4 regions of the Brevibacillus sp. NPDC003359 genome follow, and region 1 is predicted to be linked to each of the others. Evidence: riboswitches for the same ligand, from Rfam matches in the RefSeq annotation. Region 1 holds a riboswitch; each other region holds the start of a gene.
The links. Region 1 has a riboswitch for S-adenosylmethionine ahead of ACFYU8_RS20685 (sugar ABC transporter substrate-binding protein). Riboswitches for the same ligand answer to the same signal wherever they lie in the genome.

Region 1 (7,455 bases):
ACACGCGAGCGACTCCGTTTTCCCCGCAAAGCTTGTTAAACCAGTTGCAAGCCACATCGATTTGCACCTGCTTGAGCCTTGGGTCCATGCCGGAAACGTCAATTTCCGCTACTTTTGCCAGTGAGATTCCGCCTTCAATACGGATTTCTTGACCGCTTGCATCCAAAAATTTCGCGCCAAGTGCTTGCGCCATACCTGCCCCGCCATCGGAAGTACCGGAATCGCCGCAGCCTAGCAAAATACGATCTGCCCCCATGTCCAGCGCCGCTTTGATCAATTCACCGACGCCATGTGTCGTCGTTTTGCGCGGGTCACGCAAGCTTCTAGGAACCAGTCGCAGTCCGGCTGCTGCCGCCATCTCAATCACAGCAGTTTGACCTGTCGTCTTTGATCCGAACACCCCAAAATGGGAAGGAACCTTTTCTCCTACGGGGCCCGTTACGTCCCTATCAATAATCGAGCCATTCGTAATTTTTACAATCGCTTTCGTAAAGCCTTCTCCTCCGTCTACCATCGGCAGTGTTTGTACTTGGGAGAGCGGGAGTACACGCAGAATTCCTTCTTTCATGCACTCTGCTGCTTGCTCGGCATCTAAACTTTCCTTAAAGCCCGAAGGCACAACGAGTATACGCATAAAAACAACATCCCTTCTCTTTATTTGAATTTGCTTTCGCATTTGTCTCACTTGAGTAAGACCAATACTAAGCTTCAAAAAAGAGAAGGGAATAATAGGAAGATGAGAAATTGATGAGAGAAAAGCAAGAAGAACGTTACGATTCTAAGCGTTTCGTTTTCTGCGCAGCTGATAGTAGGTCACAGCCAATGCGAGCGCTAATACCGTTCCTTTTACAATATCGTAAGCGTAATACGGCAGATTGAGCATCGTCATGCCGTTGAGCAGTACCCCGATCAGGATGGCTCCCACAAATGTACCGAATACGTTAGGCTTTCCTGCACCGAATACGGAGAAGCCTACGAAAGCAGCCGCTACGGCATCCATCAGCATGGAGCCACCGCTATTCACCTGCCCGGTACCGATCCGCGCTGCCAAGAGCATCCCGCCCAAGCCTGCAAAAAGAGCGGAGAGCACATAAGCCAAAGTACGATAGCGATTCACAGGAATCCCCGACAGACGGGCTGCTTCCAAATTGCCGCCTGTCATGTACAACATCCGCCCCTGCCTCGTATAGGACAAGTACACATGCGTGATCGCCACAAGTAAAAAGGTCAGGATAACGGGAACAGGAACGGAGAGAATTTCTCCCTGGCCCAGCCAGAGGAACCATTCCTGGAATTTTCCCGGAGCTTGCGAGCCGTCCTGCATTGGCATGTTTGCGTAGATCGAGTAACCCTGGGAATACGTCATATGAATGCCGTTTACGATGTAGAGCACCGCCAGCGTAGCCAGCAAATCAGGAATGCGGATTTTCACGACCAGGAAGGCGTTGACCAACCCGACGAGCAAGCTGAGTACAATCGGGACAACCAGTGTCGTGAAGACTCCTTGTTCGTACCAAACCATCATCGAAGCAGATACGACTGTGGTCAACGAAACCGTCGATCCTACAGACAAGTCAAAGCCTCCGACAATCAGAGAGAACGTAACGCCAATCGCTACAAAGGTCACAATCGAGATGGAACGAAGAATGTCCGTCAAGTTGTCGTACGTGAAGAAATACGGGTTGGTCAAACTGAATAACAACATGACAATGACGATGACTGCAACCGTTCCGTATTTATAAATAAAATCAAATAAGCTAAACTTTTTATCTGCCACGTTACTCACCTCCGCTTGCGTAATACATAATCTGTTCTTGTGTTGCTTCCTCGCGACTCAGTTGCTTCACAATCTTGCCTTCGAACATGACGAGAATCCGGTCTGCGATCCCGATGACTTCCTGGAACTCACAGGAGAAATACAGGACGCCCTTTTTTTGCTCGGCGAGATTTCCGATCAGGCGGTAAATATCGCTTTTCGCGCCGATGTCCACCCCTTTTGTCGGCTCGTCAAACATAAAGAGGTGAGCGTTTGTATCCAGCCATTTGCCAATTGCGACTTTTTGCTGGTTTCCGCCACTGAGAAAACCGACCAGCTGCTTGATATCGGCTGTTTTTACACCAAGGCGCTGCACGAGCTCTCTTGCGTTGGCCGCTTCCACCCCTCTTTTGATAAAACCGAGCCAAGACTTCTTTTTAAGTGAGGCAACAGACAGGTTGTTCTGCACGGACTCCTCGACGAAAATCCCTTCCTTGCGCCTTTCCTCCGGGACGAGCACGATTCCTGCATCGACGGCGTCTTTGGGCGAGCGCAGTTGGATACGTGTTCCATGCAATCGAATGGCTCCAGCCTTAGCCTCATCTGCACCGAAGAGCAATCGGGCAAGCTCGGTCTTCCCTGCCCCAACTAGACCAACGACGCCCACGATCTCTCCCTCGCGAACATGCAGGTCGACGCCGCGTACTTTGCCGCCAGCCACTCCTGACGCCTCAAAAATCGTTTCGCCAATCGGCACTTCCATCTTCGGGAACTCCTCGTCGAAGCTTTTGCCCAGCATGTTCGCGATCACTTCGTCCATATTGGTCGTAGCCGTCTCTGTGGTCACGACATGCTGACCATCGCGCATAATCGTGATCCGGTCACAGATTTCAAAAATTTCCGGCAACCTGTGAGAAATGTAAATGATCCCGACTCCTGCTTTTTTCAGCTGGGCAATAATGTGAAATAGCCGCTCGCTCTCCTTTGTACTCAACGGCGCTGTCGGTTCATCGAAAATGACGTACTTCGCCTTTTGAACGGTCGCCCGTGCAATCAAAATCAATTGCTTTTCCGACAGCGTACATTCTTCGACGAGCATCCTCACCGGAATGGAGAAGCCGAAGCTCTGTAAAATCTGCTCCGATTCGTTGTACAAGCTCTGCCAATTGATCAGTCCCTTGGTTTTTGCTTGGACGAGCTGGTCGAGCAAAATATTTTCGGCGACGCTCAAATACGGGATCAAGGCGGTGTCCACTTCCTGATACACACATTGGATGCCCAGTGCTTTGGCGTCCTGCGGAGATTGGATCGACACGGACTGGCCATCGATGGTGATCGTACCGCCATCTGCCTGATACGCTCCCGTGAGAATTTTCATCAGGGTACTCTTTCCTGCGCCATTGGCACCGAGCAGTGCGTGAACCTCTCCTGCGCGCACCTCAAAATCGACGGATCGCAGGGCAGGAACCCCAGAAAACTGCTTCGCTATCCCCTTCATCTGCAATGTGGACATTTTTCACACCTCCTGTATAAGTCCGAATTCCAACCTCTATAAGGAAAAATCCCGTTGATGGATTCGTATCAACGGGAAAAGCCAATTTGGTTCTTACTTGCCCCACTCTTGTATATATTGGGACAGGTCGCCCATCGTTACTTTCTTATCCTTCGGCAGGTCTTCTTGTTTCACCAGCACTGGATTCAGCTTCACGTTGTCTGGCACTTGCTCGCCTTTGATTTTCTGGAACACGGTTTGGGCATGAATGCGTCCGATATTGGATGGGTCTACTGCTGCCGTCGCTGCCCACGGAGAGTTTTCCGCCTGGATCAATTGCAGATCCTCATCGCTCAAATCGATGGAGTATACTTTGATTTCCGTACGTCCTGCTTGCTGAATGGCACGCGTTGCCCCTTTGGCAAATTCATCCCAAGCCGCCCATACTGCTGTGATGTCGCCTTTGTTCGGATACTTTTTCAAAATCGCTTCCATCTGCGTTTGCGTATCGAGTGCCGTATTGTTGGTGGCAGAACCAAATGCTGCGATCTCTTTGATGTCCGGGTATTTCTTCTGGAAAGCTTCATACGTGACTTGGCGTTTTTCCATAGGCGCAAAGCCCGCTACCCAAATTTTTACGATGTTTCCTTTACCGTTTGTATCTGCAGCCAGCTTCTCGAGGCTCAGCTCTGCCAATTTGTTGTCATCTTGCGCCACAACTGGCACTCCTGGAATGTTGATGTCTGTATCAAACAGGACGACCGGGATTTTTTTATCCACAGCCTTTTGCGTGCCCTGCTGCAACGCTCCCGCCGTACCATGGTCGATCAGAATGCCATCAAACTTTTGGTTCACAGCCGCATCGAGGTTGGACGCCATTTTTGCCAGATCGGTATCTGCGTTGAATACGGTCAACTCGCCGCCGTTTTTCTCCACCTCTGTCTTCACGCCATTGATGTATTGCGCAGAGAATGTCCCTACGTTTTGACGCATGATCAATGCGATTCTCTTCGCCTTTTCTCCCGAAGCACCGGCGTTCGTGCTTCCTGTTCCCGTTGTTGCTCCCCCGCCGCCGCATGCTGTCACGAGAACGGTCGTTGCCAAAACAAGTGATGTAATCAGTCCAAGTTTCTTTTTCATTTTGATGTTCCCCCTTTTTCTTTTTGAAAACAGATAACAAGATTCAAAATTTTGTTTCCCCTCTATCGGTTGGGGTAGCCCTGGCACATGTCTTCCAGTCGCCTGTATCCTCTCTTCGTTCGGGCGGTCTCCTTCCAGACATGTACCAGGGCTAGCGAAAAACTAGTGTGTAGTAGGAGCCTTTACAATCAAGAAGGAAACAAAAGCCTCGTAGAAGAAGCGTATTTCCAGTCCAAGCGCCTCTGGAGCGGACAGTCTTCACTCGCAGAGGGGCGGAGGCCGAAGCGTAGACTGGAAATGCGCTTCTTCCCCACGTTAGCTACGCAAAAAATCCTCTTTCACAGAGAAAGAGGACAAAAATCGACAAGATTCTCGCCTCTTATCTGTCAGGTATTCTACCTGTTGGAGTTAGCACCTTGGCTCGAAAGAACTCAATCTCTCGTGCTAGGTTGCCGGGCTTCATAGGGCCATTCCCTCAGCCTTCTCTTGATAAGAGTAGTTTTTATTTTCAAAACGTTTGTGTAAGTATATACAGAATATAATCTGGCAATTACCTATCTGTCAACTGGGTTTAGCGAAAGAAATTTCTTGATAAATATTCCAGTTTCTCATGTAACATCAAGAGGGATTTTGTTGTGTCTTGTCGAATTATCGTAGATTGATACAAGCCTAGCAAATATTTGCGATGGGGATGCTACATGAGTCTATTAAAAGAAGTCATACTTCAATGGTTTTTTGCCATTATCCCGTTTGTGTTTTTCAACATTTATTACCGTGACAAAATGCGGAACTACAGCCGTTCCTTTATTGTCATTACCAGCTCAGCCTGCATGTTTCTCGCAATGACCTTCGCCCCGAGTGTCACGACTGGCATGTTTTTTGATATCCGCCATGTCATCATTCTTTTCGGACTCGTTTATGGCGGAGTCGAGATTGCCTTGCTCCTTCTGATTGAAGCCTTTCTTTATCGTTACTACCTAGGTGGTGAAGGAACGTGGGTTGGCATGCTGATCCTGGCAGTCAATTTTCTCTTGTCACTCTTTATTTATCGGCACTACAAAGCCAGTTATCGGAAAACACTGTATCTTTTTATGACGAGTACGATTTTTTCTATAGTTGCTTTAGGGACTACGTATTATTTTTTTCCCACGTATGTAACTCAACACCTCGTTTACTACACCATGATTCCTATTCAAAACTTTTTCGGCCTCTGGTTATTAATGTCGCTTTTCAGCAAGTGCGTTTCGGATAAGGAGCTGTTTATCCGCCACGCGCAAAATGAAAAAATCCAGACGATGAGCCATGTTGCTGCATCACTCGCACATGAGGTTCGCAATCCGCTGACGGCAGTCAAAGGCTTCTTGAAATTAATACAGGAATGTCCGGAAAATTTGGTAAAAGTCGATCAATACATTCGCATCAGTCTCGACGAAATCCAACGGACAGAAGCCATTTTGACCGAATACCTTGCGATTTCCAAGCCGCTCAAGGAACGGCATGAGCTCATTAATGTTAGCGTGCATCTGCATACCATCCGTGAAGTCATGCTCCCCTTTGCCAATATGCATAACGTGGAGCTTACGCTGCAAGACTTTGAGAGACCTGTGACGATCAAGGCCAATCCAGACGAGTTCAAGCAAGTGTTGGTGAATTTCATCAAAAATGCTATCGAAGCTTGTTCGGATATTTCGGACGGAAAAGTCACCCTGGACTTGCTCATAGAACGAAACAAAGCATTGCTAGTCATCAAGGATAACGGCGTCGGAATGGATGCAGGACAGATTAGCCGTCTTGGAACGATTTACTTTTCTACAAAAACGAGTGGGACCGGACTTGGATTAACGTATTCCTATCATGTCATTCATGCGATTGGCGGAACGGTCAATGTATCAAGCAAACCACGAGTAGGGACCAAGTTCACCATTATGCTCCCGTATAAGGCACAGTAACTGCATGCAGGTTTTGCAGTGTGACTGTGCCTTTTTCCATTCGATAGCTAATGATGTAACGGGGGGACTTTGGCGATTGATCGTTGCGAGAAAGACTTGTTCGGACTCTATCCCCATTTTCTTCAATTCGTACACAAGCCATTGCTCATCGCGATTCCGGTATGACAGCACATCTCGATAAATCTTGCCTTCCACAATGACGGGCAAAGACATTCCCGCAGAAGAAGCCTGGATGTCCAAATCCTGTTTCGTTACGACCTGCTGCTCTACTTTTTTGAGCACAGTTAACCGACCGTTCGCCTCGATAATAGCCAGATCAATCTCTGCCAGATCAAAAATATCTTTTTCGCGAAGCATATGGAGGATATTATCGAGCGAGTAGCGGATTTTTTTCAAGTTTTTGACGTGAAAAGTCCCGCTGTAGAAAATGACGGTCGGTTCAAATGTAACCATTCGGCCAAACCAGCGAAAGACAATAGACAACTGCGATACAACCCGTTGCAAGATACCCAACGTCATAATCGCTACGGCAATCGAAATATGCCGGACATCTGGCTCTGCGATGTCAGCCCCTGCCACTGATCCCAATGTAATAATGATGATAAAGTCAAAAACAGGCAGCTCTCCAATCGAGCGCTTGCCCATGAATAAAGTGACCAGCAGCAATAAAGGAATAATCGTACATACGCGCCCGATGACGAGCATGCTTTCTCCGAATCCTTCCACGCTTGTCCCTCCCCTTTCGAGCATTCGAATCTATTTTTACTATGCAATTTCTGGGAGGGCATTATGCAAAAACAAAACACCAGGAGTCTCCCCCTGGTGTCTCTCTACTAGAATGCAGCCATTTTCTGCTTATGGCATCGATTTCCCGGATGGTTGGGAAGATCGCGTTTTTGCTTTATGCCGCTTGATGATTAAAAAACAAATCTCCAAATGATATCGATAGCCACACCAATAGTTAGAACCATCATTTTTTGGAAAAAGCTAAGCTTGGCCTCTTTACCATTTATTCTTTTATAGGAGGTTTGCAAACCTAGTAGAATCATATACCCGCCTACATAAGCCAGAAAAATCCTGAATAGCTCTGTTAAAATCCAATCCAATATATATGCTCT
Region 2 (7,455 bases), on a different contig from region 1:
CCGCTATCTTTTCCGGCTAACACGTGATGAGAGGCTCGCAGAGGATCTGACACAGGAAACTTTTTGTCGCGCCTTCTCTTCCTTGGACGACTACCATGGAGAAAAAGTACGGCCCTGGCTGTTCAAGGTGGCCTATCACGCTTTCGTGGACGGTTATCGCAAGAAGAGGAAACAACGATTTGCGTTTGTGGAAGCTCTGCCAGAGCGACGTGATGATGCTGCGGTTGATCCGGCAGAGCATGTTGTGAACAACGAGCTGTGGGAAGTGGCCTATGACTTATTGGCCAGACTTCCGGAAAAGCAGAGACAGGTCATATTGCTGTCTGCCATGCAATTTTCCTACGCGGAAATGGCAGAAGTGCTCGGGATTGAGTTGGCAGACGTGAAGCGTTCCTTGTTTCGGGGACGACAAAAGATGCGGCAAATGTGGAGGGAGGAAAGCCAGTGATGAACAAGGATGAGAACAAACGCGATCAAAGGCTGCTTGCTTATTTGCGTGGGGAAATGGCGGAAGAAGATTCGAAACAATTTGAGGAGGAAATAGCTGCTGACGAGGAATACGCACAGCGGTTGGAGAGGCTTTTGTTGGGGGAAGAGAAGGGGGAGAACATCGCGGAACCAATACAGCCTGAAATGCTGTCGGCTGAAAAACAGCGCGCTATTGTTCGTCGGGGAAAATGGAAAAGTCGGTTGTCCAACGCGGGATTCACCATAGGGCTTCCCTTTTTTGCCGGAGTCTTGTTGTTGTTTTTGAATGGCTGGGTCGGATCACTGATGCATGAAGATATTTTCCGTGTCGCGAAGGCGATGGTTAATTTTACGCAGCCAGGTGTTAGTGTCGGCGGTAGTGGCTCACAGGTGGGGTTATTCTACGGCAATATCAGCATGGAGTTGCGTGAAAGAGTTGGAGCGGAAGAAAAGAACGCTGGCCGATTTGAAAGTACGAATGTGCTGTGGAACATAAATGCTTGGCCGCAATGGCCGAATGGGGTTAGGGAACAGAAGCTATATTTCCGTTATCCGACAGAGGGGGCAAGGGAGGATACGATGTCTCGCACTTCACCTGCCTGGACGACAATGGAGAAGCTGCCAGAGGGAACCGTTTCGCAGCTTGCGATATCTTTTGACCACTTCCTGACGTACGAGGAGTACTATGAATTGGTTTCACGGCATGTTACCTCTTCGGGACAAGATACGGTTTGGTTTGCCGTAGACACAGGGGTCGAGAGCAAAGAGAATGAAGAGGGACAAGCGATGTTAGGCCCTGGAGAAGTATGGGGGTTTGCAGAACGGGAACTGAATTATGGTGGTTCTATTCTTGTAAACGGGGAAGGGGATAGGCGGATGGCGACTTATCTGAACGAAATGAAGTACTTGTCTGAGCAAGATGGTTTGACTCGCGATATCGGTAGAACCTTGTTGTTTCGTAGCGACCCACAAATAACAGAACGATACAACTACATGCAGCAAAACGGAGTGCGCATCTACGGCGCCGTCCTGACCGGACCAACGAAAGAACTGCTGAAGCTCAAGGCCGAAAAGTCGATAACTGCAGCGCTTTTAGGCAAGGTAGACTGGTGGAATTGGGAGCGGCCAGCGGCATCGGGAACACATTACACTTACTAATCGCAAGGTGCGAATTTTTGCACAAAAGGGTGTTGACATCGTGGAAGCGTTGGTTGTATGATTCAAACTAAATCAAAAACCGAATACGTTTTGGATACCTTATCCAGAGAAGGTGGAGGGACTGGCCCGATGATACCCGGCAACCGACATGACGCCATTCAGACGCGAGCAGCGACTGATTGACAGGCGACATGCACGGTGCTAATTCCTGCAGAAACAAAAGTGGTCTGGAAGATAAGGGGGACATCAACACGGTTTTTTACACGTGACGACACGACCTCTTTTCTTCGGGAAAAGAGGTCTTTTTTTGCTCTCTGGACACAAACAAAACTAGTTGAGATAGAGGAAAAATACGTAGAGGGGAGTTTTGTAATTATGACATATCGTGCATTGACTGAGCAGGAAGCAGTAGAGTACGTAAAAGGAATACCGGGCCTTTTTAGCGATGGAGCAGAGCTTATCAGCCGCGAAATCGGGGATGGCAATCTCAATCTGGTTTTTGACATTCAGGAGCCAACTACCGGTAAGAGCGTCATTGTCAAGCAAGCACTGCCTTTTGCCCGCGTAGTGGGAGAATCCTGGCCGTTGACGATTGATCGAGCTCGCATCGAGAGCGAGGCACTCCGCATTCAGCACAAATACGTTCCAGACCTGGTGCCACAGGTGTATCATTTCGATGGGGAACTCGCGTTGACAGTCATGGAAAACGTCGGGGACCACATCATCATGCGCAAAGGTCTGATCGAAGGGAAGCGGTACCCGCTATTCGCGAAGCAGATTGGGCGTTTTCTCGCGCAAACCTTGTTCTTTACTTCTGACTTAGGCGCGCATCCGTACGATAAAAAATCGCTAGTCGGAACATTCATAAATCCAGAATTATGCAAAATAACGGAAGATCTCGTCTTTACCGATCCGTATGAAAATGCGCCAACCAACGACTTCAACCCGTTGATTCGCCGGGAAGTCGAGGCGATCTGGAACAACAGGCCGCTGAAGCTGGAAATCGCCAAGCTGAAATACGATTTCCTCACACGCTCAGAAGCGCTGTTGCATGGTGATTTGCATACCGGAAGTATTTTCATCACGGAAAACAGCTTTAAAGCAATCGATCCGGAGTTCGCTTACTACGGCCCAATCGGTTTTGATATCGGGGCGGTTATTGCCAATCTGCTACTCAACTACGCAGGACAGCACGGTTTGCAAAAAGATCAAGGAGAACGGGAAGCGTACCGCGAATATTTACTGGAAACGGTCGAGGATGTCTGGAATGAGTTCGTTTCGCAATTCGTTCAGCTCTGGCACAAGCACGCCAAAGAGCGCAGCGCCCATGTCGAAGGACTGTGGCAAAGCTACGTGAAGCGCTTGATTCAAGATACAGCAGGCTATGCCGGATGCAAAATCTTGCGCCGTGTCATCGGCTTGGCAGGCGTAGCAGACCTGAATGCCATTGAAGACGACAAGGTCCGCGCAGAAGCAGAGCGTTTAGCTCTCTCGATTGGAGAAGCGCTGATTCTCGGTCGTGGCGGTATAGACGAATCGACAGATATTACGGACATTGTACGCACTGTGACCGAACGCTACTATCAGGAGGCAACGACAGTATGACAACCAGCACCCAATTGGCACCTGTTAAGTGGGAGAATGATGCACTGGTCTTGCTTGACCAGACGCGTCTGCCAGTAGAAACGATTTATTTGAACTTGACCACCTCCGAGCAAGTATGGGGTTCCATCCGTCGCTTAGAAGTACGTGGCGCACCAGCGATTGGAATGGCGGCGGCTTACGGGCTCTATCTGGGCGTTCGTGGCAGTGAAGCGAGTAACTATGACGAGTTTTGGCAGGAACTGAACCAGCAGGCAGACTACCTGGGGTCTTCCCGTCCGACAGCCGTGAATCTGTTCTGGGCGTTGGATCGCACCAAGGCTCGTGTTGCGAAAGAAAGCGGAGCGTCGATTGCCGAGTTGAAGGCGGCAGTGCTCGATGAAGCACTGGCGATTCAAAAGGAAGACGCTGAAGTATGCCGGACCATCGGAGAGCATCTGCTCACTCTGTTGCATGACGGTATGGGAATTCTCACGCACTGTAATCCAGGGGCATTGGCTACAGCTGCATACGGTACTGCTACTGCTCCGTTTTATTTGGCAAAGGAACGCGGCTGGAATCTGAAAGTATATGCAGATGAAACTCGTCCTGTCCTGCAAGGCGCCCGTCTTACTGCTTTCGAATTGCAGCAAGCAGGAATTGATGTGACGCTCATCTGCGACAACATGGCGGCGATGGTCATGTCCCAAGGGAAAGTAGAGGCTGTCATCGTGGGTACAGACCGCGTAGCAGCAAATGGGGATGTCGCCAACAAAATCGGAACGTATGGAGTAGCGGTATTAGCAAAAGCTCACGGCATTCCTTTTTACGTGGCAGCTCCCTTGTCCTCTGTCGATCTGGAGACACCGACAGGCGCAGATATTCCGATTGAAGAGCGTCCAGCGGAAGAAATTACGCATGGCTTGGGCAAACAGGTCGCTCCAGACGATATCAAGGTGTACAATCCTGCGTTCGATGTAACGCCTGCGAAGTACATTACAGCTATCGTCACGGAGACAGGCATTTTCAAGCCGGAGGAGATCGGCAATAGCAAAAAATAAAAGAACTTTTTATAAGCGTTCGCCCGGTTGTTGCTGGCGGGCGCTTTGCTCGTTTTGGCGTTTTCTAGTAAAATATCCAAGAAAAGGGGAGATTCGTATGCAAACGATACAACGGATAGCAATTAATGAAGATACGCACTTGAAACAGTTGGAATTAGCCGATGCTGAGGAGTTATTTTTGCTTACGGATTCGAACCGGGAGTATCTTATGGAATGGCTGCCGTGGCTGAATTACACGAAGAAAGAAGAGGATTCGCGCCACTTTATCCAAGCGACGATCAATCAGTACAACGATAATCGCGGCATCAACTACGGTATTTGGTACCAGGGTCGCTTGGCAGGAACGATCGGCGTACATACGGTGGACTGGATCAACAAAAAAACATCCATTGGCTATTGGCTGGGTGCGCAATTTCAAGGCAAGGGCCTGATGACAGAAGCAGTGGCAACCTATCTGGATGTACTGATCTTCGGGTCATGGGATTTGGAAAAAGTAACGATTCAGGCTGCTACGGACAATGACAAAAGCAGATCGATTCCGGAACGATTAGGGTTTCAACTAGAAGGGATACTGCGACGAAATGAATTCCTTTACGATCATTACGTAGATCATGCCACTTACAGCCTGTTAAAAGAAGAATGGCTAGACTGGAAGACCGATAAAAAATAGTAGAACGAACTGTATGCTTAGATTGACAATGAAAATTCTGTAAATTACGATGGTGAGGACAGATCAAAAAGGGCTGCGCGTGATTCGCAGGCCCTTTTTTTAGTCCGGCTGTTAGGATAAATAGAGGTGATTTACATGCAGACACTTCGGCAATTATCTTGGTTTTTCCGTGCCTATTGGAAACGGTACGTCATAGGGATCTCTGTGCTGTTTATCATTGATGTCCTTATGCTTTGGCCGCCGAAATTAATCGGGGACACAGTGGATTCGATTCGCAACAGTTCCCTGACGGACGCTGACTTGACGCAAACTGTGGTCATCTTGCTCGTATTGGGTGTTAGCTTGTATGGATTGCGGTATCTCTGGAGGTACTTGTTAAATGGGGGAGCCTTGATACTGGAGAGGACGTTGCGCGAGCGACTGTTTGCCCATTTGACGAGAATGACCCCGTCGTTTTTTCATCGCAAACGCAGTGGGGATCTGATGGCCGTCGCTACCAACGACATTCCTGCCATTGAACAAACGGCTAGTACAGGGGTGCTTACGCTTGTCGATGCGCTGTTCATGACCTTGTTAACGCTGTGCGTCATGGTGACCGCAATTGATTGGAAGCTGACGCTGGCTGCATTGATCCCAATGCCGTTTTTGGCTTGGTCAACAGCGTACTATGGAAGGTTGCTACATGAGCGTTTTTACTTGGCGCAGGAAGCTTTCGGAGAGATGAATGACCATGTTCAACAATCTGTATCGGGCGTACGGGTATTGAGAGCATTTGTTCAGGAAAAGGCCGATATCGAGTCATATCGCCGGGTCAGTGAAAAAACGTTGGAGCGAAATGTGAGTGTATCGCGGATCGACGCCCTGTTCGAGCCGACGATCGCGATTATTATTGGCTTCAGCTTTTTGATCGGGCTGGGCTATGGGACGTATTTGGTATTCACCAGCGCCATCTCCTTAGGCGATTTGGTTGCGTTCAATTTATACTTGGGACTTTTAATTTGGCCGATGTTCGCCTTTGGTTGGCTGGTCAATGTGTTGCAGCGTGGTGGCGCTTCCCACAAGCGTTTTACAGAGCTAATGGTGGAGCAACCAGATGTGACGGAGGCGGAGAATCCGATCACGAGCCAAATAGCCAATACAGTAGAAGCCCGTCATTTTTCTTTTACGTATCCGGGCACTGACAAGCCGGCCCTCACCGAGATCTCGTTTCGCTTGGGCGAAGGGGAGACGCTTGGGATTGTCGGGCGGACGGGGAGCGGCAAGTCGACGCTTTGCCGTGCCTTCTTGCATCAATATCAGATGAAGGAGCAAGCTCTGTTTATCGGGGGCATCCCGATCGAAGGACTCGCCTTCGATACGCTGCGAGAAAAAATCGGCTATGTGCCTCAGGAGCATTTGCTGTTCTCACGGACGATTGCGGAAAATGTTGCATTCGGGAAACCACAGGCGACGACCGAGGAAGTGATGCATGCGTTGGAGCTTGCGGAGATGAAGAGAGATCTGGCGCAATTCAGAGATGGATTGCAAACCATGGTTGGAGAGAAGGGGGTCACCCTCTCCGGGGGGCAAAAACAGCGCATTTCCATTGCACGTGCTCTTTTGATGGATGCGGGTATCCTGATTCTCGACGATTCTTTATCGGCTGTGGACGCGCGGACAGAGGAGAGCATCCTCCGTCATCTGCGACAGGAGCGCGCGGATAAAACGACGATTATTACCGCTCATCGTCTATCTGCCGTCCAACACGCTCAACTGATTCTCGTGCTGGATGAGGGGCAGATTGTCGAGCGAGGGACACATGACGAGCTGATGCAGCACAACGGCTGGTATGCAGAGCAGTACCGTCGTCAGCAAATGGAACAGGATGTGGCTGGTTGAGAGAGGGGGAGAGCGTTTCATGAGCAAAGAAAATATATGGGGGCGTTTGACCGAGTACGCCAGACCATTTCAAAAGCAAATACTGGGGGCGCTGTTCCTGCTCTTGCTGGGAACGAGCGCAGAGCTGGCAGGTCCTTTTTTAGCCAAAGTCATGATTGATAATCACATCCTGGCGATCCAGAAGCCTTGGTATCAACTGGACGAAGTGCCACCACAAGCAGCGGGGCAAGTCGCCTCACTGAACGGTACGAACTATATTCGTGAGGATGTCGCAACAAAGACGGGTCTTGCTTTGGACAGCATCAACCAAAAAGAAGTAACCGTGCTGACAGAAGGCACGACCTATTACTTAGTTTCTGGCAAGGTGAATCCAAACACGAAGAAGCAAATCACCCCGATTGCGCCAGAAAACGGCAGGGAGCGCTTCGAGATAACAACGAGGAATCAATCAGGACAAAGCACGACCTCTACAGGCATTCGGCTGACCGCAGAGGAAGTCAAGGCGATGTATCAGGGGGATGTCCTGCCCATTGTCTGGCTGTCCGTAGGTTATGGAGCACTGATCTTGCTCTCAGCTGGTTTCAACTACGTCCAGATTTTGTGGCTGCAAAAGATCGCCCAGCGCATCATTCAGCAAAT
Region 3 (7,455 bases), on a different contig from region 1:
AAACCATCATCACGGCGTACGTATGAAGGGAATGAAAAAGTAGATGGAAGCGATGACCTTTGTCCTTTTTGGCGCGACAGGAGATTTAGCAAAACGCAAAATTTTCCCTGCGCTTTTTAACTTATATGTAGATCAAAAGTTGCCTGCTGCCTTTTCGATTATCGGTGTGGGGAGAAGGGCATTGTCTGATGACGAATTTCAGAAATCTGTTCACCAGTCTGTCCATGAATTTTCTCGTCGCGCCCAGATTGATTCCCGCGAGCTAGATGCTTTCTTGTCTGCTTTTCGCTATGCGGAAGTAGATGTCATGGAACCGGATGCTTATGAAACGTTACATGATCTGGTCCTTCAAAGAGAGCAAGAGCTGCAGATTCCGCAAAACCGGATGTTTTACTTGTCAGTAGCCCCGCAATATTTCGAGGGAATTGCTACCAATGTCAAGGCCAGCGGACTCGGTTCAACGACAGGCTGGAAGCGTCTGATCATTGAAAAACCGTTTGGACATGATTTGCAATCCGCCGAAGAATTGAATGAAAAACTGGGGAAAGCATTTTCGGAAGAAGAAATTTATCGTATTGACCATTACTTAGGAAAGCCGATGGTCCAAAACCTCGAGGCTCTCGAATTTGCGAACCCGGTCTTCCAGGCACTCTGGAACAATCAGTACATCGCCAACGTGCAAATTACGGCTAATGAAACGGTCGGCGTCGAGGATCGGGCTGGCTATTACGAACCGGCCGGAGCACTGCGCGACATGCTCCAAAATCACATGCTGCAAATGCTCATGATCATCGCTATGCAGCTTCCGAAGCGGATCACGTCCGCCCATATCCGCGAAGAAAAGCGCAAAGTGATGGCAGCCGTACGTCCGATGAAGAAAGAAGAGGTCCGCACTCAGGTCATTCGCGGTCAGTATAGCGCAGGACGTATTCAAGGAACACCTGTGGCTGGCTACAGGGACGAGCCTGGTGTCGATCCAGTTTCGATGACAGAAACGTATATTGCCACTCGTGTCTGGATTGATGACCCGTTTTGGCAAGGGGTACCTTTTTATATTCGCACCGGAAAAAGACTGCAAGAAAAATCAACCAGGATCGTCATTGAGTTCAAAAATCCGCACGAAAAGCTCTATCAGGAACAAAATGAAACGACGTCGCCTAATTTGTTGATCATAAGCGTGAATCCGAACGAAGGTATTGCCTTGCAGGTAAATAGTAAGAATCCGACAAATAGCGGTAAGATTGAGCCGGTGACGGTAGATTTCAGTGCAGGGACAAAAGACGTGCCAGAAGCGTACGAGCTACTCTTGTTCGATGCACTCCGAGGGGATTCCACCTACTTTGCGCATTGGGATGAGGTCCGGCTATCGTGGGAGTGGGTGACACCGATTTTGGAAGCTTTCGCTGAAAATCTGGTGCCTCTCTTTACGTACGAAGCTGGCTCGTTCGGACCAAAGGCCGCTGAGCAATTGCTTGCAGCGGACGGATTCGTGTGGTGGCTGGATAAGGTCGAAGTACGAGTGCCTGTCACCACAGCGAGATAGACAAAAAAAGAAAAGGGAGCGGATGAGATGCGATTTGGCGTAATCGGAACGAATTGGATTACCGAGGAATTTATCCAGGCTGGTCAAGAGGTAGAAGGCTTTTCTCTTCAGGCTGTGTATTCACGTACCATCGAACGCGCCCAAGAAATCGCGGACAAGTACCACGCTCCATTCGCCTATAACAGCCTAGAAGAAATGGCTGCAAGCAAAAATATTGACGCGATCTATATTGCGAGCCCCAACTCCTGCCACGCTGAGCAAGCGATCCAATGCATGGACGCGGGGCTGCACGTATTGTGTGAAAAGCCACTGGCTTCCAATGCGAATGAGGTAGAAGCCATGATCGAAGCAGCTAGGAGAAATGACGTACTGCTCATGGAGGCTGTCAAATCTACGCTGTTGCCCAATTTTTTTACCATACAAGATAACCTGCACAAGCTCGGAAAAGTACGACGTTTTGTTGCTAGTAATTGCCAATATTCTTCGCGCTATGACGCTTATCGTGAAGGGAAGGTTCAGCGTGCTTTTGATCCTGCTTTTTCAAACGGAGCCTTGATGGATATCGGTATTTATTGTCTTTATCCGTTAATCATCCTTTTTGGCAGGCCAGACGACATCAAAGCAGAAGGAATCGTGCTTGATTCTGGAGTAGACGGAGAAGGCAGTATGCTTTTGAAATACAGAGAGATGGATGCAATCATTAGCTTCTCGAAAATTACGACCTCCTATCAGCCAGCTGAAATCCAAGGGGAGGACGCTACGATGGTGATCGATCGAATTAACCATCTTAAAGAAGTGGACATTCGTTACAGGGACGGACGAATCGAGCAAGTGACAAGGCCTCAGACGCCGAAGACCATGCATTATGAAATAAGAGAATTCCTTCACTTGGCAAGTATAGGGGCCAGACAGTCTCCTACGAATTCGCATGAAGTCTCCAAAACGGCCACGCAGGTCATGGATGAAGCGAGAAGACAGATGGGAATTGTGTTTCCAGCGGATCGTAAAATTCAGTAGGCAAAAGGGAGGGCGTTTGAGATGAAAATGTATGACGTAACCGCCACCGTGTACGAAGGAATGACAGTTTATAAAAACAAGCCGGAAAAACAGCCGAAAATACGTACGTCTACCAATGGCTATGTAACAGAATCGAGAATCGACATGGACCTTCACTCTGGTACCCATGTGGATGCGCCCTTGCATATGGTGAATGCTGGCGATACATTTGAAAGTATTTCATTGGAGAAGCTGGTAGGCAGTTGCAAGGTTCTCGATCTTACAGCGGTAGAAGACAGGATCACTCGCTTCGACTTGGAGAGCTTTGATCTTGCGCCAGGAGATTTTGTCCTGTTTAAAACGAAAAACTCTTTTGAAGAGGCGTTTTCCTTTGAATTCATCTTTCTGTCAGAGGAAGGTGCACAATATTTAAGTGAGCTGGGTGTACGAGGCATTGGTACCGATGCACTTGGAATCGAACGCAGCCAGGAAGGGCATCCCACACATAAAAAACTGTTTGCGGCTGGAGTGATTGTGGTGGAAGGCTTGCGGTTAGCAGAGGTCCCGGCAGGCGAGTATTTCTTGGTGGCAGCACCACTGAAGCTGATTGGCACGGATGCAGCTCCGGCAAGGGTTCTTTTGTTCGAAGGCTTACAAAGCGTATGATGGTAACGGTCACCCGCCTGCGAAGATCAGGCGGGTGCGTTCGTATTAGTGAATCCTTGTTTGGCATGGAGTGCAGGGTGGTATCATTTGTCTATCCATAATGAATGACAAGGAGTGGAAAATACATGCTCAGACGACCAGAGCGCGATGAATACGCTGCTTATTTTGATTATTATGTTGGACTTGTACCTGAAGGGGATCTGCAAATGATCCTCATGCAACAAGGAGAGAGGCAAGTCAGGCTATTTTCGTCACTTGCTCCTGAGCAAATGGATTATCGGTATGCTCCAGGCAAGTGGACGGTAAAAGAGGTTTTAGGTCATCTCGTCGATACAGAACGCATCATGAGCTATCGTTTGCTGAGAATCGCGAGAGGAGATCAAACGCCCCTCGTCGGTTTTGATGAGAATACTTTTGTAGAACAGGCGTGTTTTCAGCAGAGAGAGCTCTCAGATCTATTGGAAGAGTACAAGGCTGTTCGTGCTTCCACTATCGCGCAGGTGCGAGGAATCTCTCCAGAAGCGTGGTTGCGTACGGGACTTGCCAACGGAAACAAGCTATCTGCAAGGACGTTGGCCTATGTGATTGCTGGACACGAAGCTCACCACAGTGCCATTTTGAAAGATCGGTATTTGAGGTAGGTCTTACGAACCGATTTTGCTTGAACAAGAAGACAAATGCCCAGAGCCTCTCCGCGTTTGCCGGCAACAGCTGGACGAATATTTTTCCGGTAAGAGACAGTCCTTTTCTGTTCCCCTTTGGATGAAAGGAACAGACTTTCAGAAAACAGTCTGGCACGCATTGACCACGATTCCCTATGCGCACAAGATTACGTACACAGAGCTAGCCGCGTTGATTGGGAAGGAAAATGCGGTACCATGCCACAGAATTATTGGATCAAACGGGAGTTTAACAGGATATTCGGGAGGATTGTGGCGAAAGGAATGGCTACTGGCCCACGAACAATGCTCGCACAACAAGGAAAAATAAGGTAAAATCTGAGGGTAGTAGTGAGAAGGTACAATTTCATAGGTGGAAACAGGTTCCTTAGGGCATAACCAATTTGCCACAAGGATAATAGGGAAGCTCGGTGCAAATCCGACACGGTCCCGCCACTGTAAGAGGGGAGTCAGCGTCCAACAAGCCACTGGTCTATCAAAGTAGACGGGGAAGGCGACGCTCGACGATGAACCCTAAGTCAGGAGACCTGCCTGTTTCGACAACACTGATAGACCTACGGGAGATAGGGAGGTGTTAGAGATGGCTTGCAAAAAACAGCGAGTGGACAAGTACGTCCCTCCTTTTCTGGCATTTTCTAACGATCGTCACGGTCGAGCGGAAAATGCTCTTTTTATTTTGGGCAGAATAAAAGAAGAGGAGGTCGTGCCATGATTCAACTTTTCATTTGCCAATGGTGCGGATATGTCGAGGAAAAAGAGCTGCCTGAGGAATGCCAGGAGGGCGTGCTTCATTGCACTTGCTGCAGCATGGAAGAGGTAGAAAGCTTGTTCACCCACAACTGAAAACCTTGCCCAATTCGCTTGCAATCTGAAAAGAAAGAATTTTGTTGACGCTTGCCTTGGAATTTCTTAGAATAAAGCTCAACAGCATAAATAGTTCTTATCCAGAGAGGTGGAGGGTCTGGCCCGATGAAGCCCGGCAACCGTTGCATATTGCGACAAGGTGCCAATTCCTGCGAGACGTTTCGTCTCGAAAGATAAGAAGCGGGTTACTCCATTTGTAGATGAACCTTCTTCTTATCGAAGAAGGTTTTTTTAATTTCATATTTTCTTTATCCAGAGAGGTGGAGGGACTGGCCCGATGAAGCCCGGCAACCGTCACGTATATTTTGTGACAAGGTGCCAATTCCTGCAGGACATATACGTCCTGGGAGATAAGGAGGGGGAGCATTAGCTGCTAACAAGCCTTCTTCTTATCGAAGATGGCTTTTCTTTTTATCTAAAATTCGGGGTATGAGGTGGTCAGGATGAGTGCAGAAGTAGTGCGCGTGGGATTATTGGGATTGGGAACCGTGGGGGGAGGCGTAATCAAAACGATCCGTTCGCAACAGGAGAAGCTGGCTGCTCGCTTAGGAAAGCGGATCGAGATCGTCAAAGCATTGGTGCGTGACTCGGAAAAAGAGCGTGCGATTTATGTCGACCCTGCTTTACTGACAACAGACTTTGAGGATGTATTGAGAAGCGATGTGGATATCGTGGTGGAAGTCATGGGCGGTGTAGAACCTACCTATGACTACGTCCGTGCTTTGATTGAAAAGGGCTGCCATGTGGTAACTGCCAACAAAGAACTCCTGGCGAAAAGAGGAACGGAGCTAGTCGATTTGGCCAATCAGCATCAAGTGCATCTTGCCTATGAAGCGAGTGTGGCAGGGGGCATCCCGATCTTGAGCGTACTGAGACAGTTCCTTCGCACGAACGATATTCAAGGGGTTCGCGGTATTCTCAACGGAACAACGAACTTCATTTTGACGAAAATGGAGGCAGAGCAGCTCTCTTACCAGGAGGTGCTCAAGCAAGCGCAGGAGCTGGGCTATGCGGAAGCAGACCCTCGATCTGATGTAGAAGGTTTTGACGCTATGTACAAGTTATATATCTTGGCACAGCTTGTTTACGGAGAATCGCTGCCTTTAGCGGATGTTGTTCGCAAAGGGATTGCAGATTTGTCAGCAGGTCACATTCGGATTGCGAGCGAGCTGGGGTACCGGATCAAACTGATCGCGCAGGCTTATCAAGCTGAAAAAGGAATTCGCCTGTCGGTTGAACCAACTATGCTTCCGCTGAGCCATCCGCTGGCGCAAATCCACGACGCATTTAATGCTGTTCAGCTATCCGGCAACATCGTGGGAGACTTGTTGTTTACAGGAAGAGGGGCAGGAGAGCTCCCTACAGCAAGTGCTGTTGTCGAGGATTTGGCCTATTTATTGACGCAGCCATTCACACCGCATCCTACTTGGAAAGAAAAAACGGCTGACAAAGCTGGCGTCACATTGGACTCGACAGAACGTGTCCTCTGTTATCTTGAGGGCTCATGCCATACTGCTACGCCAGAGCGCGTCCTGCATTTCCTTCAGCAAGCAGGAGTAAACGTGCATAAGCTTAAAGTTCAATTTGATTTGGGGGGCGTCTTGCGCGTAGGTTTAATCGTGACAGGGATCAGTGAAGAGCACGAGTCCCTATTGAAAAATGATTTTGGCTTGGCCGTGCGCTGCTTCCCTGTTCTCGAATCTGCGTAAGTAAGCGGAATAAAAAGAAAAGCCGTATTTCTAGTTAACTGGAAACACGGCTTCTTTTGTCAGGGGGCAGTCTCCACCGCTTTTACACGTGGCTGCACACGCCCATCACTTTGTATGTCGACACTCTCTGAAATGGATTCAATGCGTTTTAGAAGGGCGGCGCCATTGCTTTCATTCATCGGTACGGCTTGTCCCAATTCTGCGTGAAACGGAAGCATTGTCAGCTCACAATCACCGCTTTTCGTACAGCTTGCTTGCAGGACCATCGTCTCCCATGTCTTGGGCTCGGTTGATCGTGTGAAAATGAAATTGCCGAGACTGTACGCAATCCATTTGTCGTTGTATCGTTCAAAGCCTTGAAGGACGTGGGGATGACCACCGACGATCAAATCTGCACCAGCATCGATGTATGCACGAGACAACTCTTTTTGATGATCGACAGGATAATCGGAGCGTTCCTTGCCCCAGTGTGCAATCACTACAACGAGATCCGCTTGGCTATTCGCATCTTGGATCGCTTTCACTGCCAGTGTAGGATCATAGGAAGCGGCCATACCTGGCTGGGAATCCCTTGCAAACCAGCTCGTTTCGGGAATAACCCTGCTGAAGCCGAGAATCGCGATCTTGATTCCATTCTTTTCTATGAAGATAGGTGAATAGGCACGGCTGGCATCCTTACCTGCGCCGACGTATTCAATCCGGTTTTCGTCCAAAGCGTCAAAGGTATCGAGCAATCCCGGAACCCCTTGGTCCATGGAATGATTATTGGCGAGATTCACGACATCAATCCCAGCGTTTTTCATGGCAGGAACAGCAAGTGGCGACGACTTGTAGACATACGCCTTGTTTTGTGCAGCAACACCTGTGGCGGTAATCGGCGTCTCCAGATTGGCAATCGTGATATCATCTTGCAAAAAGAGTGAGCTTACATGCTTGTATGGGTAGTCATAGCTGTTTGCGAGTAAGGTCTTCTCTACATTCCCTGACATCATAATGT
Region 4 (7,455 bases), on a different contig from region 1:
AAAGTGGAAAAGTCAGTTCATGATAGCCCTCGCAGCAGTGGGCGTAGGTAGCGCCTTAGTAGGAGGAGCGACTTTTGCTTACTTTAGTGACCAAGAGGTGGTCAACAATACATTTGCTGCTGGAACCCTCGATTTATCCGTGAACAAGCAAGTGGTGTACGATGTGAAAAACATCAAGCCGGGAGATTACATGGTTCGCTACTTTACCATAAAGAACTCCGGTACATTGGATATCGAAAAAGTGCTGATGCATTCCAAATACACCGTGAGTGATGCAAAGGGTGACAACGGTACAGAAGACTTCGGCGACCATTTGTACGTGGAGTTTTTAACCAGCGATGGACAAGTGATTTTGTTGAACGAATCCTTGGGCGAGCTGCAACGGAAAACAAGCAACGGTCAGTCACCTGACATCTCGACCCTGTACACGAGCTTGAAAAAGCTCCCAGTGGGTGACGAAGATACGATTGCAATGAAAGTCATCTTTAAAGAGAATGGTCAGGATCAAAATAAATTCCAAGGGGACACCCTCAGTCTGACTTGGAATCTGGAAGCGTTCCAAGGCAAGGGAACCGAACTATAACGATAATAGAAAGAAAGAAGCACGTAACTCTGTAAGAGAGCTACGTGCTTCTATTTTTATCATAGATGCTCCATTAACCGACCGTGGATAATTGCGATGCACGCTGCAGTGCTTGCTCCAGATCAGAGATGATATCGTCGATCGATTCTGTGCCAACTGAGAGGCGAATAAGTCCTGGGGTCACTCCGGCTGCTACCTGTTCTTCTTCCGTCATCTGCTGATGTGTTGTGCTAGCTGGATGAATGATGAGTGACTTGGAGTCTCCGACATTTGCGAGATGGGAGAACAGCTTCACTGACTCGATCAATGTTTTTCCTGCCTCAATGCCCCCGCGAATTCCAAAGGTCAGGATTGCGCCAGCACCTTTTGGCAAATATTTTTGTGCCGATTCATACTGGGAGTCTGCCTCCAGTCCCGGATAATTCACCCACTCTACGGCAGAGTGATTGGCGAGGAACTGGGCTACTGCCAAGGCGTTCTGGCTATGCCGCTCGATGCGCAGATGCAAGGTTTCCAAGCCTTGGAGGAACAAGAAGGAGTTGATCGGGGCGACAGCCGCTCCGATATCGCGCTGGAGCTGGACGCGCGCCTTGATAATATAGGCAAGCGGACCGACTGCTTCTGTATAGACGACGCCATGGTAGCTTGGGTCTGGTGTAGTCAGGCCTGGGAATTTTCCGTTGTTCCAGTCGAATTTTCCAGAGTCTACGATGATACCGCCAATTGCCGTTCCGTGACCGCCGATGAATTTGGTAGTGGAGTGCACGACAATATCGGCTCCGTGCTCAAAAGGACGGCACAAAATCGGAGTCGCGAAGGTGTTGTCCACGATTAAAGGCACGCCATTTTCGTGGGCAATAGTGGCGATCGCCTCGATATCCGCGACATCAATACGTGGATTGCCGATCGTCTCGCAAAACACGGCTTTTGTCTTTTCGTTGATATAGGCGCGGAAATTTTCCGGATTGGATTGATCAGCAAAATGAACCTTGATACCGAGGCGGGGAAGAGTGTGGGCGAACAGGTTGTAGGTACCGCCGTAGAGGCTGCTGGAAGCGACAATCTCGTCTCCTGCATGCGCAATATTTAAGATGGCGAACGTAATGGCAGCTTGCCCGGATGCGGTCGCTAATGCGCCAACGCCACCTTCGAGCAGGGCAACACGCTTTTCAAACACATCCTGCGTCGGATTCATGATGCGTGTATAGATGTTCCCAAACTCTTTTAAGCCAAACAGATTCGCTGCATGCTCCGTATCACGGAAAACGTAGGAGGTCGTCTGATAGATCGGAACAGCACGTGAGCCTGTTACAGGGTCAACCTCCTGCCCACCGTGTACGGCAAGTGTTTCTGGCTTCCATTGTTGTTGATCGGACATGTTCATCTCTCCTTTTTCTATGGGAAATCGGAAAATAAAAAACGGAGCGTTCTCCTGAGAAGAAGAAGGCTCCGATCATGCACGGGCTTGTGTTCATCTCTCAGAATCACTGGATTCTGCAGGAATTAGCACCATGCAGCTAGTCTGCTGGTTGCCGGGTTTCGTAGGGCCTGTCCCTCCACCGCTCTCGATGAGAAAAGTTGTTGTCGTAATTGTATGAAAATATCCCCTTGCTGTCAATGTGCAATAGATAGTTATCAGGGAGGTTTTTATGTATATGTGTATAAAAGCTATTCACTCATGCCATTAATTTGTAACGGTTTTGTCTCAAGCTGTTCACATCCCGTGGGGCTACTGCCGCAGCGAAATAGGCGATAATGGTAGAAAATAGGGAGCAAGGTCTCATGGATGAAGCCAGATGCTCTTCGCGTTAGAAAAGTAAAAAAACGTGTGATATCATGGAGGTGGTTACAACTGATCTGATCGTACATATAGGAGGATAAATAGCGATGAGCCATGGAGTAAAGGAAATGACACCACAAGAGCTGTTGGAAAAGCTGGAAGCCAAAGAGGAACTGCAAGTCATTGATGTACGTGAAGTCGATGAGTGGAATGCAGGTCACATTAAAGAGGCACAGCTGATCCCACTCGGCTTTTTGCCGCACCGTATCGATGAGCTGGATAAGGACATTCCGATTGTGATGGTTTGCCGTAGTGGTGCCAGAAGCCATAATGCTACAGCATATTTGAGTGCGCAAGGGTATGACGTGGCGAATATGGTTGGCGGTATGCTCGCATGGCAAGGTGAAGTGGAACGGTAGGAAGTTATAGAAACAGTGTGAATGCCTCCAGCGTGTAATCAGGAGGCATCTCGCATGGGACAAGCAGGGAGGATACAACCCGTGAGTGAAGGAACACAATTGCAGCAGGAATCTGCAATGAAGAAACATTGGTTTCCTGTGTTAGCTGGTATTATCATTTTGGCTATCGTCGGAGTATTTGGTTATAAATACATGACACAAGAGAAGATCGAGGTGTTGAAGCCCATCGCGGACTTCACCTTAGACAATAGTGACGGAACACCCTATACGTTTAATGCAAGTGCTGGCAAGGTACGACTGGTGGAGTTTATGTTTACCAAGTGCCCGGATATTTGTCCGGCGACCACGTACAACATGGCCAAGCTGCAAGATCAATTGAAGGAAAAGGGATTGTTCGGAGACAAAGTAGAGTTTATTTCCATTTCCTTTGACCCTGATAACGATACGCCGGAAGTCTTGCAGGAGTACGCAGCCAAATTCAAGGCAGATCAGAGTGGCTGGAAGTTCCTGCGCGGGGACGCTCAGGCTGTAGAGAAAGTGACGAAGGATTTTGGTCTGATGGTCATTAAGCAGCCAGATGGTTCTTATGCCCATACGGCTCGCATGTTCCTGGTGGATGGAGATGGAAACATGCGCCGCGCGTACGGGATGGCAGCTGACATGGACATGGAAGTCATGATGAAAGAGATGGAGCAGCTCGCTGACTAGCGGGTATCTTCATAGGAGATGTTTACGACTTCTTCTGTCTGATTTACGAATTCAATATGAACGAGTAACGCCCACCTGCGATTGCCTTCTTGAAGCAAGAGCTTAAACGTCTCTTCCGACGTGGTGGGCGTTTTTTGTTTTCGTCCGACGTGCAGGTAGTCCACAATTTGAGCGCTTGGATACCGTTTCATCGTTTCTTGCATCGCGAGCCTGCCCCATTTTGCATAGGAAGGCTGAGCATAAGTGGGGAGCGTCTGAAACAGGAGCAGTAAAAATACAGTGGAGAAAAGGGGTATCATGTTTCGAAAGCGAAATAGGCGACGAGTGGCTTGCACCTGCTTATCCCTCTCCTTTTCGAAATGGTTTGCCATGTATTTTGAAAACTTTTCGGAATATCATTCGTAGAAAATAATGACAATGAAGTGTCGGGAGGTATTCGATGCATTACTTGCTCATTCCCTTATTTGGTGTTCCCGTTCTGTTGGGCGTTCTGGCGGTGATTTTTCAAAGGCCTCCGTTCTGGAAAAAATGGGGACTCACGATTGCTTCAGCTGTATTGATTTACGGAGGCTGCTTCGCTGCGAATGTACATTGGCAAATGAAGTATGGCATCCCGGTGTTACCCACGGAGGCTGACTTGGAGGTATTTTTATACTTTTGTATCCTGTTGGTGTTTGTTTGTATCCTCATGTATATTGGCTTTTTGATCACGATGAGAAAACAGTTTTGGAAGATGAATCTCGTTTTTCTATGCACAGCCGTTGGTTTGTTTAGCTTTTTTGCTGCTGCTTTTTTAGGCATGGGGCCCTTTTTGAAGAAAGCAGAGTACGTCACAGTCGTGCAAAAAGCAAAAGACCGGTGGAAATCGGCGAAGATGGACAATGAGAAGCCCATTGATCTCGCCATCGTATACAGCAGACAAGACTGTACCAAAAATTGTGCCGGGTATCCGTATACAAGTCTGATTCTGGTACGGAATCAATCGGATAAACCGTTGGAGATCGATTTGAAGCTACGATTGCAAAACAAAAGCGGCTCCGTATTAAAAGAAATCGAGGCAGTACCACTAAAGCTCTCTTCAGGAGAAATTACGGAGGTATGGACAGGCGATTCCTATGCGAAGCACGACTTTTGGGCGAGAGCAAGTGTCGTTACCGATGAACGAGTTACCGATTTGGAGTATCAGTATGCGATTATTGACCGAAGATGAATGTGTGGAATAGTCAAGACTAGGTGAAACGAACGTCATACGTTGTGATATAATAAGAATGGCATGCTTGGTTCGGGTTCCCATAATCATGCACGACGATGTTAGGAGGAAAGAGTTTGAGCGACGTTAAGATTTTCGCGATGGGCGGCCTCGGCGAGATCGGAAAAAATATGTACTGCGTCGAGTATGAGGACGAAATCATCATTATTGACTGCGGGGTAAAATTCCCCGAAAATGAAATGTTTGGTATTGATTTGGTTATCCCGGATATTTCTTATCTGAAGGACAACCAGCATAAGATAAAAGCACTTTTGTTGACGCACGGACATGAGGATCACATCGGAGCGATTCCTTATATTTTACGGCAAATCAAGGTGCCGATTTACGGTGGTCGTCTGACCCTGGGCTTGGTCAAGGCGAAGCTGGAAGAGCACCGTTTGCAAAATGAAGTGAAGCTGATTCCAATTTCGGAAGATACGGAAATTCCTTTTGCCAAGCTGAAGGCGACATTCTTCCGTACGAACCACAGTATTCCTGATTCCTTCGGGGTTGTACTCCATACACCAGAAGGAATGGTCATTCACACGGGTGACTTCAAGTTTGACATGACACCGGTAGGACAGACGACCGAGTACGGGAAAATTGCACGCCTAGGTGCGAGCGGTGACGTTTTAGCGCTCTTGTCTGACAGTACGAACAGTGAGCGTTACGGCTTTACTATGTCGGAGAGAACGGTAGGGGAAGGGATTCTCGATGTAGTACGCAAAGCGCGTGGACGCATCATCCTGGCTACCTTTGCTTCCAACGTGCATCGCCTGCAACAAGTGGTAGACGCTGCCGAGCAATGCAATCGCAAAGTGGCGGTTATTGGTCGCAGTATGGAAAAGGTTTTCTTGATTGGACAAGAGCTGGGCTACATCCAAATGCCAGAGGGCATGTTGATTGATATTAAGCACATCGACAACTACGCGGACAACCAAGTGCTGATTATTTGCACGGGTAGTCAAGGTGAGCCGATGGCAGCGTTGACCCGGATTGCTTCCGGATCGCACCGTACTGTTTCCATTTATCCAGAAGATACGGTTATCATTTCCGCATCCCCGATTCCTGGGAACACGATCAACGTCAGTCGCACGATAGACAAGCTGTACCGTGCAGGTGCCAACGTGGTATTGAGTCATGCGTTTGACATCCACGCATCTGGACATGGCAGCAGTGAAGAATTGAAGCTCATGCTCAACTTCATTCGTCCGAAATATTTCATCCCGATTCATGGGGAATACCGGATGCTCAAGACTCACTCGAAGCTGGCCCAACAGGTTGGGATCGAGGAGAGCAACATCTTTATTATGGACAACGGCGAAGTACTGAACTGCAACCGCGAAAAAGCGTGGCTCAGCAAAGTACAAGCAGGGATTGTCCTCATTGATGGCAGTGGTATCGGCGACGTGGGCAATATCGTCCTGCGCGATCGTAAGCATTTGGCTGAGGATGGCTTGATGGTCGTGGTTGTCAGCCTCGATATGAAGAACTTCAAAATTTTAACGGGTCCAGATATCGTGAGCCGGGGCTTCGTTTACGTACGCGGTTCGGAATCCTTGATTCAGGAAGCGACACAGCTGGTTCGTGGGCGTCTTCAGGAAGCATTGGATAAGAAAATCAAGGAATGGTCTGAGCTGAAGTCGCAGATTAATGAAGTGATCAAGCCGTTCATTTACGAAAAAACAGGCCGAAATCCGATGATCCTTACCATTTTGATGGAAGTGTAACTGGTCACCACTTCTGCTTTCTCGGGTAGGCGCAGTCGGGTTATAATAATAAGTAAGTTGAACACGTGATAAAAGGAGAGGTTGCCCAATGATGTCTTATGAAGCATATATGAGCCAAGTAATTCAACCAATGCGCGATGAGTTGACTCGCAATGGTTTTCAAGAGCTCCGCACTGCTGAAGAAGTAGAACAAGCACTGCCAAACGCAAAAGGCTTGTCACTTGTCGTAGTAAACTCCGTTTGTGGCTGCGCGGCAGGACTCGCTCGCCCAGCAGTTGTACATTCCTTGAATCACGCTAACAAGCCTGACAACATCTTTACTGTATTCGCAGGTCAAGACAAGGAAGCGACTGCAAAAGCACGCGAGTATTTCGAAGGCTATGCACCGTCTTCCCCATCCTTCGCGATCATGAAGGACGGCAAAATCATGACGATGGTCGAGCGTCATCAGATCGAGAACAATGAACTGGCAACAATCGCAGGCCTGTTGACCAACGCTTACGATACGTACAAATAAGAAATCACGAAACAACACGAGGCGCTCGGCAACGGGCGTCTTTTTTGTGTTCTGGGATTGATTTCCTTTTGTTATTATACTAAAATATTTAATAAGTATAATAATGGAGGAGGAGAGAGAATGAGCAAGTTGGTAGTGATTACAGGTGTGACACGTGGTTTGGGTAGGGCGATGGTCGAGCGCTTTCACGAAGCAGGCTGGACGGTTGCGGGCTGCGGTCGTTCGGAGAAAGAGGTGCAAGGGCTGCGTCAACAATTCGGGGAACAGCATCATTTTTCTGTCGTCGACGTTGCGGTGATGGAGCAGGTGGAAAAGTGGGCAGAGGAAGTCAGAGCCGAGTTGGGCGTTCCCGATTTGTTGATTAACAATGCTTCCATTATCAACCGGAACAGTCCAGTCATTGGTCTTGCGCCAAGTGAGTTTTCGAGAGTGATGGACATCAATGTGAATGGTGTATTCTATGTGATTC

Region 2: linked by a shared signal. The riboswitch ahead of mtnK (S-methyl-5-thioribose kinase) and the one ahead of ACFYU8_RS20685 (sugar ABC transporter substrate-binding protein) in region 1 are both predicted to bind S-adenosylmethionine.
Region 3: linked by a shared signal. The riboswitch ahead of ACFYU8_RS07565 (homoserine dehydrogenase) and the one ahead of ACFYU8_RS20685 (sugar ABC transporter substrate-binding protein) in region 1 are both predicted to bind S-adenosylmethionine.
Region 4: linked by a shared signal. The riboswitch ahead of ACFYU8_RS22595 (homocysteine synthase) and the one ahead of ACFYU8_RS20685 (sugar ABC transporter substrate-binding protein) in region 1 are both predicted to bind S-adenosylmethionine.

Annotation. Positions count from the first base shown of each region.
Region 1 covers NZ_JBIAOR010000009.1:168,473-175,927, forward strand. Annotated here, with positions in the region: gene ACFYU8_RS20670 (glycerate kinase family protein) at 1-634, opposite strand, end outside; gene ACFYU8_RS20675 (ABC transporter permease) at 779-1,777, opposite strand; gene ACFYU8_RS20680 (sugar ABC transporter ATP-binding protein) at 1,779-3,269, opposite strand; gene ACFYU8_RS20685 (sugar ABC transporter substrate-binding protein) at 3,363-4,388, opposite strand; SAM riboswitch class I at 4,765-4,884, opposite strand; gene ACFYU8_RS20690 (ATP-binding protein) at 5,087-6,337, shown strand; gene ACFYU8_RS20695 (DUF421 domain-containing protein) at 6,278-7,063, opposite strand; gene ACFYU8_RS20700 (hypothetical protein) at 7,255-7,443, opposite strand.
Region 2 covers NZ_JBIAOR010000008.1:114,680-122,134, reverse strand. Annotated here, with positions in the region: gene ACFYU8_RS19435 (sigma-70 family RNA polymerase sigma factor) at 1-448, shown strand, start outside; gene ACFYU8_RS19430 (anti-sigma factor) at 448-1,626, shown strand; SAM riboswitch class I at 1,723-1,867, shown strand; gene mtnK (S-methyl-5-thioribose kinase) at 2,002-3,231, shown strand; gene mtnA (S-methyl-5-thioribose-1-phosphate isomerase) at 3,228-4,268, shown strand; gene ACFYU8_RS19415 (GNAT family N-acetyltransferase) at 4,366-4,938, shown strand; gene ACFYU8_RS19410 (ABC transporter ATP-binding protein) at 5,074-6,816, shown strand; gene ACFYU8_RS19405 (ABC transporter ATP-binding protein) at 6,836-7,455, shown strand, end outside.
Region 3 covers NZ_JBIAOR010000001.1:1,631,650-1,639,104, reverse strand. Annotated here, with positions in the region: gene zwf (glucose-6-phosphate dehydrogenase) at 44-1,543, shown strand; gene ACFYU8_RS07595 (Gfo/Idh/MocA family protein) at 1,571-2,560, shown strand; gene ACFYU8_RS07590 (cyclase family protein) at 2,582-3,205, shown strand; gene ACFYU8_RS07585 (DinB family protein) at 3,331-3,846, shown strand; gene ACFYU8_RS07580 (methylated-DNA--[protein]-cysteine S-methyltransferase) at 3,863-4,195, shown strand; cobalamin riboswitch at 4,229-4,434, shown strand; gene ACFYU8_RS07575 (hypothetical protein) at 4,466-4,597, shown strand; gene ACFYU8_RS07570 (hypothetical protein) at 4,594-4,728, shown strand; SAM riboswitch class I at 4,823-4,929, shown strand; SAM riboswitch class I at 4,995-5,106, shown strand; gene ACFYU8_RS07565 (homoserine dehydrogenase) at 5,193-6,458, shown strand; gene ACFYU8_RS07560 (CapA family protein) at 6,518-7,455, opposite strand, start outside.
Region 4 covers NZ_JBIAOR010000011.1:116,560-124,014, forward strand. Annotated here, with positions in the region: gene ACFYU8_RS22590 (TasA family protein) at 1-583, shown strand, start outside; gene ACFYU8_RS22595 (homocysteine synthase) at 657-1,961, opposite strand; SAM riboswitch class I at 2,052-2,158, opposite strand; gene ACFYU8_RS22600 (rhodanese-like domain-containing protein) at 2,471-2,782, shown strand; gene ACFYU8_RS22605 (SCO family protein) at 2,864-3,490, shown strand; gene ACFYU8_RS22610 (YqzG/YhdC family protein) at 3,487-3,825, opposite strand; gene ACFYU8_RS22615 (hypothetical protein) at 3,930-4,700, shown strand; gene rnjA (ribonuclease J1) at 4,799-6,469, shown strand; gene ACFYU8_RS22625 (BrxA/BrxB family bacilliredoxin) at 6,558-6,986, shown strand; gene ACFYU8_RS22630 (SDR family oxidoreductase) at 7,107-7,455, shown strand, end outside.